Regions from separate parts of the Devosia sp. Micro-HW1 genome, predicted to be linked through region 2. Evidence: predicted binding sites of a transcription regulator. Region 2 holds the regulator's gene; the other holds the start of a gene.

Region 1 (4,926 bases), 1.1 Mb from region 2:
TCTATGATGACCGCGGGATGGGGCCTGAGGTGATAGTTCAGCGCCTCGCGGATCCGGAACGGGTCCCAATCCTTCGACAGGTCGAAATGCGCCACCTGGCCCAGCGCATGCACACCCGCATCGGTGCGCCCCGCGGCCTGGGTGACGACTGTCTCGCCCGAAAAGCGGAAGATCGCCTCTTCCAGTACCTGCTGCACGCTGATCCGGTCCGCCTGCCGCTGCCAGCCGGAAAAGAGCGTTCCGTCATACTCGATGATGAGCTTATAGCGGGGCATCAGCTGACTGCGGCAGGCAGCGTCCCTGCACCGCGCAGGAACGTGGCCGCATCCATGGCGCCCTTGCCTTCGCGCTGCACCTGGATCAGGCGAATGGCGCCCGTTCCGCAGGCAATGGTGAGGCCATCGCCGATCAGCGCGCCCGGCGCACCGCTGCCCTCTGCAAGGCTCGACCGCAATGCCTTGATCCGCACCGGCTTGCCGGCGAGCTCCAGCTCGAACCAGGCGCCGGGGAAGGGCGACAGGCCACGGATGAGATTGTGCACCTCTTCGGAGGATTTGGTGAAATCGATCCTGGCCTCGGCCTTGTCGATCTTGGCGGCATAGGTCTCGCCGCTATCGGGCTGTGGCGTGAAATCGAGGCTGCCGCGTTCCAGTGCGGCCAGGGCCCGTCCCATCAGGTCGGCGCCGAGCCGCATCATCTGGTCGTGCAATTCGCCGGCCGTCATATTGGCCGAAATGGGAATGATCTCGGTCGGCCCCATGGCGCCGGTATCGAGACCTTCGTCCATCTTCATCACCACGAGGCCGGTCTTGGTGTCCCCCGCCATGATGGCACGCTGGATCGGCGCTGCACCCCGCCAGCGCGGCAGCAGCGACCCATGCAGATTGAGGCAGCCATATTCGGGCGCTTCGAGGATCGGCTTGGGCAGGATCAGCCCATAGGCCACGACGACCGCCACCTCAGCGCCGAGCGATGCAAACTGGTCCTGCTCGTCTGCCCCCTTGAGCGAGCGCGGCGTGAACACCGGAATGCCGAAGGCTTCGGCCGTCTCATGCACCGGGCTCTTGCGCTCGGCCTGGCCGCGCCCGGCCGGCTTGGGCGCGCGCGTATAGACCGCCACGACCTCGTGCCCTGCCGAGACGATCTCGGTCAGCACCGGAACGGAAAAATCGGGCGTACCCATGAAGACGACGCGCATGGTTCGGCAAGCTCCGCTGTCCCCCTCTCCCCTTGCGGGAGAGGGTGCCCGAAGGGCGGGTGAGGGGTTCTCTCACGCATTCCGGACCCTCATCCGGCGCTGCGCGCCACCTTCTCCCGCAAGGGGAGAAGGGAAGGGAGCGAGTGCGACTACCGCGCGGCGAGTTTGGCCTGCTTGTCGAACTTCTTGATCACGCGGTCGCGCTTCAGGCGGCTGAGATAGTCGATATAGAGCACGCCATCGAGGTGATCGAGCTCGTGCTGGATGCAGACGGCGAGCTTACCCTCGGCTTCCTTGACCACTTCCTTGCCCTCGAGATCGGTGTATTTCACCGTCACGTCGTTCGGACGCTCGACCTCGTAATAGAGCTCGGGAATGGAAAGGCAACCTTCCTCGGTCACCTGGATCTGGTCGCCGAAATGGGTGATTTCGGGGTTGATCATCACCAGCGGAGCCGGGGGCTCGCCTTCGCCGGCCAGGTCCATCACCACGATGCGCTTCATGACCCCGATCTGCGGCGCGGCCAGGCCAATGCCCGGCGCGTCATACATGGTGTCGAGCATGTCCTTGGCCAGCGCCTTGATCTCGTCATCAACCTCGATGATCGGGTCGGCGACGGCCCGGAGGCGGGCATCGGGAATGATGAGAATAGGGCGGATGGCCATGGCAGAAAGTCCGGCGATGAAAGGATTATTCCCGATATGGCCATTTCCGGGTCCGCGGTCAACAGCGCAGCGGTCAATCCTGCCAGCGGCGCGGAACATTTTGCGAACAAAAGAATCGCGCTAGACTGGGTGCATGCGCGATCTCGAGACCATCCTCTTCACCCTGGGCGATTGGCCCGTCACATCAGCCACGGCACTTATCGCCGGCGCCGCCGCGGTTGTGCTCCTGCTCATCCTCTGGCTGCTGGTTTCCGCCCGTGCCAGCGCCGCCCGCGCCGATGCGGCGGCGCGCGAAGCCGCGGAAGGTTTGAAAGCCAGCGTGCTGGAACAGGTGGCGAGCCGCGATACCCGCATTCGCGATCTCGAAGCGCAGGTCGAGCGGGAACGTGAACGCGCCGCCGATCTGCTCGATGCCGAACGCGACCGGTCGAGCGGCCTCCAGGCCGAACTTGCCGCCATGCGCACCCGGCTCGACGAACAGCAGCGCCAGAACGAGGCCAATTTGCAGCGCTTCACCGAAGCGCGCCAGCAGATGACCGACGAGTTCAAGTCCATTGCCGGCGATGTGCTGCGCAGTCACAGCGAAACCTTTACCAAGCAGAACCGCGAGCAGGTCGACACGCTGCTCAAGCCCCTGCAGGACAAGATAACCGAGTTCCACAGGAATCTGCTTGAAGACCGCTCGGCCATGGGTGAGCGCATCCGTGCGCTGGCCGAAAGCAACCTCCAGATCACCACCGAGGCGCAGAACCTGACCCGGGCCCTCAAGGGCAATTCGCAGACCCAGGGCGCCTGGGGCGAAATGATCCTCGCCACCATTCTAGAACAATCGGGCCTGCGCGAGGGCGAGCAATATTTCACCCAGCAGAGCCATAGTGGCGAAGACGGCCAGCGCCTGCGCACCGACGTCGAAATCCTCATGCCCAACGGCGACAGGCTGGTGATCGACTCCAAGGTCTCGCTCACCGCCTTCGAAGCCTTCGTGAATAGCCATGAAGACGACCGCGACCAGCATCTGCGCGCCCACATCACCTCGGTCCGCGGCCACATCACGACGCTCGGCGACAAGGGTTACAATCGCGCCGCCAAGTCGAGCCTCGATTATGTGATGATGTTCGTGCCCATCGAGAGCGCCTTGGCCACCGCTATCCAGCACGATGCCAAGCTGGTCGAATTCGGCATGGGCAAGGGCGTCATGCTGACCACGCCGACCACGCTGATGACCGTGCTGCGCACCGTGCGCAATGTCTGGGACATCGAAAAGCGCCACAAGAATGCAGAAGAAATTGCCGAGAGCGCCGGCCAGCTCTACGACAAGGTCGCTGGCTTTCTGGATACGATGGACAAGCTCGGCGGTCACCTGAACAAGGCCCAGACGAGTTACGAGCAGGCCAAGAGCCAGCTGTCAGATGGCAAAGGCAACGTTCTGCGCAGGATTGAAAAACTGCGCGAACTGGGAGCGAAGTCTTCCAAGCCGCTGCCGGCGGGATGGGACGGGGGTGCAGAGGACGTTCAGCCCACGCTCCGCCTCGTGCGCGACGAACCGGGCGATCTCAACTAGGGCACTGTCGCCCCCATTCTTGTGATCGAACCCTGGCTTTGGTGATGCGTTTCTTCCTCATGTTACTGCATGCGGGAGAAGATCATGGTGCAGAACCACAGTCATCCAGGCAGCCTCGTGCCCCAGGAAACCAATTTCGACAATGCCGACACGCCGGGCATTGCCCAGCCCTATAGCCAGACAGAGATCGAAGACCTGCTCTACGGCGACGACCGTTCGGTTGCAGAGCGGCTGGAGCGGCTGAGGGAAATGCGCGCGGAGGCCTATGAACGGGCCAGCGGCGATTTTGGTGGCCGTGACCCTGCCTACCTGTTGCAGGAACTCGATCGGGCCATCGACGAGCTGCAGCGCGATCTCGACAACACCGATGAAACCGGCAATGTCGACGCGATGATGGCCACCGACCCGGCCGATCACCTCGATGCACTCTCACCCGATGACATGGAAGCCCGTGAGGCTCTGATCGGGGAAGAAGAATTCTACGAGGACGATGAGGACGGCCCCGTAGACGACGACCACGTCTGGCACGGCAGCGAGGAATTCGATCCGCACCTGCATTGAACAGAGCCCTGTCCACCACGATTCCGCCCTCGGGCTCGACCCGAGGGCCCCTATCAAAGTGCGCGGGCGTTGCCATATGGACAGTGGCCCTCGGGTCAAGCCCGAGGGCGGTTCGGTGGAGCTAACCGTCCGGATGCCCCACACACTACCCTAAATCTCGGTCCGCGCCCTCAGGGCCTGGCTCAGCGTGCCTTCGTCGAGATAGTCGAGCTCACCGCCCACAGGCACGCCATGGGCGAGGCGGGTCACCTTGATTTCCGTGCCAGCAAGTCGGTCGGTAATGTAATGCGCCGTGGTCTGGCCCTCGACCGTGGCATTCATGGCCAGCACGATCTCGCGATAATCATGGGCGCGCGCGACGAGGCCGTCGAGGTTGAGGTCGTCCGGCCCGATCCCGTCGAGCGGGGATAGTACGCCACCCAGAACGTGATAGCGCACCTGTCCTACCCCGGCGCGTTCCAGCGCCCAGAGGTCCGCCACATCTTCAACGACGATGATCAGGCCACTATCTCCACGCCGCGGATCCGAACAGATCGTGCAGGGACTGATAGTATCGACATTGCCGCAGACATCGCAGGTCCGCACTGCCGCGACCGCGCGGTCCAGCGCCGCCGAAAGCGGCAGCATCAGCTGTTCCTTTTTCTTGATCAGGTGCAGCACGGCGCGTCGGGCCGAACGCGGTCCCAATCCCGGCAGCCGCGCCAGGAGCTGAATGAGCTGTTCGATTTCGGGTCCGCCTGAGGGCATCTTGCCACCTTGCTCGGTGTTCCCCCTCTCCCCTTGCGGGAGAGGGACAGATTTTCTGCGTTCAGCAGAAAATCAGGGTGAGGGGTTCTCTCCGCGTCCGCAACGGGTGTTCGGGGCGCGGACCCCTCATCCGCCCCTTCGGGGCCCTTTCTCCCGCAAGGGGAGGAGGGGAGGTCCAGTTGTTAAAACGGCAG
Region 2 (4,926 bases):
CATCCGGCCGAGATCGCGCGCGCCTATGAAACGGCTGGCGCGGCATGCCTCTCCGTCCTTACCGACCGGCCCAGCTTCCAGGGTTCGCCAAGCTACCTGATTGAAGCCCGCGCCGCGACGAAACTGCCGGTGCTGCGCAAGGACTTCCTGTTCGAAACCTACCAGGTGGCGGAAGCCCGTTCCTGGGGCGCGGACTGCATCCTCATCATCCTCGCCGCCGTGGGCGACGACGTCGCCCGCTATCTGCTCGATGCCGCCGAAGAATGGGGCATGGACGCGCTGGTGGAAGTGCATGACCAGCTCGAGCTGGATCGGGCGCTGGCGCTCGATGCCAAGTTCATCGGCGTCAACAACCGCAACCTGCGCACCTTCGAGACGACGCTCGAAACCACGGTGAACCTCGCCGCCGGCGTGCCAGACGGCGTGCTGCTGGTGAGCGAGAGCGGCATTGTCACCTACGAGCAGGTCAAGATGCTCGACGAGCGGTGCAATGTCGGCACCTTCCTCGTCGGCGAGAGCCTGATGCGGCAGGACGACGTTGTCGCCGCCACCCGCACGCTGCTTATGGGCGCTCCGGAAGCGGTGCGCTGATGTCCGGCGGCCTCACCCATCTCAACGAGAAGGGCGAGGCCCATATCGTCGACATCGGTGACAAGGCCGTTACGCGTCGCAAGGCCGTGGCGCAAGCGCGGATTTCCGGCCAGGCGACGACAATCGCCAACATTCTTGGTGGGGGCCTCAAGAAGGGCGATGCGCTCGCAGTCGCCCGCGTCGCCGGGATCATGGCGGCCAAGAAAACCAGTGAGCTGATCCCTCTCTGCCATCCCATTCCGCTCACCAAGGTGAGTGTTGAAATCGAGGGCGATGGTCCCGGCTCAATTCTCATTCTCGCCACGGCCGAAACCACCGGCCAGACCGGGGTGGAAATGGAAGCGCTGACGGCTGCTTCCGTTACGGCGCTCACCCTCTACGACATGGCCAAGGCCATAGACCGGGCCATGGTCATTTCCGATCTCTGCCTCGTCGAAAAGTCCGGCGGCAAGTCGGGCGACTTTTTGCGCGCGCCATGAGTCTGCTCCCCGTCGATGATGCCCTGAGGGCCATCCTGGGACGAGTTTCCGCCCCCGAGGCGGAGCGCGTGTCCATTGCGGCGGCCCTTGGGCGGGTCCTGGCCGAACCTCTCGTGGCGCAGCACCACCAGCCACCTTTCGACGCCAGCGCCATGGACGGCTATGCCATGCGTGCTGCCGACGTCGCCGAGGGCTCCTGGCTCAATGTGGTCGGCACGTCGCAGGCCGGGGCCGGCTTTGCAGGAACGGTCGGTCACGGCCAGACAATCCGGATCTTCACCGGCGCGCCGGTTCCTGCAGGGGCCGACACCGTCATCATGCAGGAAGAGGCCGTGCGCGAAGGCGACCGTGTGCGGTTCACCGCCCCTGCCCGGCCTGGCCACAGCGTCAGGCCGAAGGGCAACGACTTTGCGACCGGCCAGGTGCTGGTGCCGGCTGGCACCCGCCTCACGCCGATGCAGATCGCGGTGGCGGCTGCGGCCAACGCGCCGGAGCTCGTCGTGGCAAGGCGTCCTCGGATCGGGCTTGTGGCAACCGGTGACGAACTCGTGCTCCCCGGCAGTGCATTGGGGCCGGACCAGATCGTCGCCTCCAACAGTTTCGGGCTCGGCGCCATGCTGGCGCCCTATGCGGAAGCGGTGACCGATCACGGCATTGTCCCTGATACTGTCGATGCGCTGCGCACCAGACTCGGCGCCGCCTTCGCCGACGAGCCGGATTTTCTCATCACCACCGGCGGCGCATCGGTGGGCGAGCATGACCTGGTTCAGGATGTGCTGGCAGAACTCGGCGTGACGCTGGATTTCTGGCGGATCAACATGCGCCCGGGCAAGCCACTGATGTTTGGCGTGCGCGGCAAGACTCTCGTGTTCGGACTGCCAGGCAATCCCGTCTCGGCCATGGTCACGGCACTCGTCTTCATCAAGCCGGCCCTGCGTGCCTTCCTGGGTCACGCCGAACCAGACGCGTTGCGTCTGCCGCTTGCGGGTCCCACGCCGCCCAACACCGCTCGCCGCCATTTCATGCGTGCCAAACTCGTTCATGGCGAGACGGGCCCTCTGGCCGAACCGATCAGCCAGACGGACAGCGGCCACACCTCGTCCCTGGCCTCCGCTGACCTGCTCATTGTCCAGCCTGAGCACGACCCCGGTCAGCCTGCCGGAACGCTTGTTGAAGTCAGTAGCATCGACGGATTCTGATCTACAATCGCGTTCATGTGAACCGTCCAGGCCCCGATCCGGCAGAGGGCATTGCAGAACATAACTGGAACATGTATGGTCGTTCCGTCTATGTTCCGATTCTGGACCGAGGGGCCGATGCTGACACGCAAACAACACGAGCTGCTGATGTTCATCCATGAAAGGATGAAGGAGAGCGGCATTCCCCCCAGCTTCGACGAAATGAAGGATGCCCTTGATCTGGCATCGAAATCCGGCATCCACAGGCTGATCACGGCGCTCGAGGAACGTGGCTTTATCCGCCGCCTGCCGAACCGTGCCCGGGCGCTGGAAGTGGTAAAGCTCCCTGACTCGATGAATCCATCGCTCGGCGGCCGCAAGGCACGCTTCGAGCCGGCGGTCATCGAGGGCAATCTGGGCAAGGTCGCGAGCCCCCCTGCCCGCGGTAATGCCGGTGGCGAGGACTATGCGCGGCCGGTCTCGATCCCGGTGATGGGCCGCATCGCGGCTGGTACCCCCATCGAGGCCATCCAGTCCCATTCCCATACTATTGCCGTGCCGCCCGAAATGCTCGGCGCCGGTGAACATTATGCCCTTGAAGTGCGCGGCGATTCCATGATCGACGCCGGCATTTTCGATGGCGATACCGTGCTCATCAAGAAGCAGGAACACGCCTCGACCGGCGAGATCATCGTTGCCCTGGTGGATGACGAGGAAGCGACCCTCAAGCGTCTCCGCCGCAAGGGCGATACGGTGGCGCTGGAGGCCGCGAACCCGGCCTACGAAACCCGCATCTTCCCGCCAGACCGGGTCAAGGTGCAGGGCCGCCTCGTTGGGCTTTTGCGCAAGTATTGACCCCTTTCCCCCCGGAAATTGGAAAAGGCCCGCCGACTGGCGGGCCTTTTGGTTTTTGGCTTGGGGAGTGACACCGTCACTGCGTTTGCATCGTCATTGCCGGACTTGTCCCGGCAATCCCACTTGTAGAGGCACTGACCACCGGGCCAAGCCCGGTGGCGACGTCTGGCCGGGTGTTCCCGCCTAGGCGGACATGCCTAGTGGTTGTCGCGCGGCAGGCCTTCGGTCTGAGCAATGCGCTGGTACTTTTCGGCGGGCTTGAGGATGGCGCCGTCGCCCAGCTGCCCGACGAGGCCACGCTGGATTTCCTGCCACGGGGTCTGGTGCCTGGGGAACTTGTAGCCCCCTTCCGCTTCCAGCGCCGCGCGGCGGTTGGCGATTTCCTCGGCCGAGATCAAGATGTCGGCTTCGCCCTTGTTAAGGTCGATGCGCACCCGGTCACCGGTCTTGAGGATGGCAAGGTTGCCACCGGCCGCCGCCTCAGGCGAGGCATTGAGGATCGAGGGCGAGCCTGACGTGCCCGACTGGCGGCCGTCACCGATACAGGCGAGTGAAGAGACGCCCTTCTTGATGAGGTAGGCCGGCGGCCGCATGTTGACCACTTCTGCAGCGCCCGGATAGCCGATCGGGCCAGCGCCGCGCATGAAGAGCAGCGTGTGCTCGTCGATCTCGAGAGCCGGGTCATCGATGCGGTTGTGATAGTCCTCGGGGCCGTCGAAGACCACAGCCTTGCCCTCGAACATGCCCGGATGGGCGGGATCGGAGAGATAGCGGTCACGGAACTCGGCCGAGATGACCGACGTCTTCATGATGGCATTGTCGAAAAGATTGCCGCGCAGCACGAGGAAGCCGGCTTCCTTCTTCAGCGGGTTGTCGAAATGCCGGATGACCTTGTCGTCTTCGATCGTGGTTGTGCGGCAGTTCTCGCCAATGGTCTTGCCGTTGACCGTGGGGGCGTTCTCATGAATGAGGCCCTGCGCCATCAGCTCGTTGACCACGGCGGGGACACCACCGGCATGGTAGTAGTCCTCACCCAGATATTCGCCAGCCGGCTGCAGGTTGACCAGCAGCGGCACCTTGTGACCGTGCTGCTGCCACTCATCGATGTTGAGATCGACGCCGATATGCTTGGCAATGGCGTTGATGTGGATCGGCGCGTTGGTTGAGCCGCCAATGGCGGAATTGACCACGATGGCGTTGAGGAAGTTTTCCTTGGTCAGGATGTCAGAGGGCTTGAGGTCCTCGTGCACCATTTCCACGGCGCGCTTGCCGGTGCGCCAGGCCATTTCCTGGCGGTCGCGATAGGGCGCGGGAATCGCGGCCGAACCGGGCAGCTGCATGCCGAGGGCTTCGGCCAGCGAGTTCATGGTCGAGGCCGTGCCCATGGTGTTGCAATAGCCGGTCGAGGGTGCGGAGGACGCCACCAGCTCGATGAACTTGGGATAGTCGATCTCGCCGGCGGCGAGCATCTGGCGGGCCTTCCAGACGATCGTGCCCGAACCGGTGCGCTCACCCTTGTGCCAGCCATTGAGCATGGGGCCGACCGAGAGGGCGATGGCCGGAATATTGACGGTGGCCGCACCCATCAGCATGGCCGGGGTCGTCTTGTCGCAACCGATGGTCAGCACCACGCCATCGAGCGGATAGCCGTAGAGAACTTCGACGAGACCGAGATAGGCAAGGTTCCGGTCGAGGCCGGCGGTGGGGCGCTTGCCGGTTTCCTGGATCGGATGGACCGGAAATTCGATGGCGATGCCGCCCGCTTCGCGAATGCCTTCGCGGACGCGCTCGGCCAGCACGATGTGATGACGGTTGCAGGGGCT

The links. The regulator LexA, encoded in region 2, represses DNA repair genes until DNA is damaged. The targets are predictions, from matches to a motif close to TGTTCNNNNTGTGTTCNG.
Region 1: MQW79_RS16230 (DNA recombination protein RmuC) is a predicted target of LexA. The motif match lies at 1,955-1,972, and genes of this name have one in related genera.

What each region holds. Positions count from the first base shown of each region.
Region 1 is NZ_CP094375.1:3,370,184-3,375,109, forward strand. It holds gene truA (tRNA pseudouridine(38-40) synthase TruA) at 1-275, opposite strand, end outside; gene fmt (methionyl-tRNA formyltransferase) at 275-1,198, opposite strand; gene def (peptide deformylase) at 1,348-1,863, opposite strand; gene MQW79_RS16230 (DNA recombination protein RmuC) at 1,997-3,424, shown strand; gene MQW79_RS16235 (hypothetical protein) at 3,509-3,985, shown strand; gene recR (recombination mediator RecR) at 4,136-4,732, opposite strand; gene MQW79_RS16245 (YbaB/EbfC family nucleoid-associated protein) at 4,915-4,926, opposite strand, start outside.
Region 2 is NZ_CP094375.1:520,605-525,530, reverse strand. It holds gene trpC (indole-3-glycerol phosphate synthase TrpC) at 1-591, shown strand, start outside; gene moaC (cyclic pyranopterin monophosphate synthase MoaC) at 591-1,070, shown strand; gene MQW79_RS02400 (molybdopterin molybdotransferase MoeA) at 1,067-2,269, shown strand; gene lexA (transcriptional repressor LexA) at 2,387-3,103, shown strand; gene MQW79_RS02390 (IlvD/Edd family dehydratase) at 3,301-4,926, opposite strand, start outside.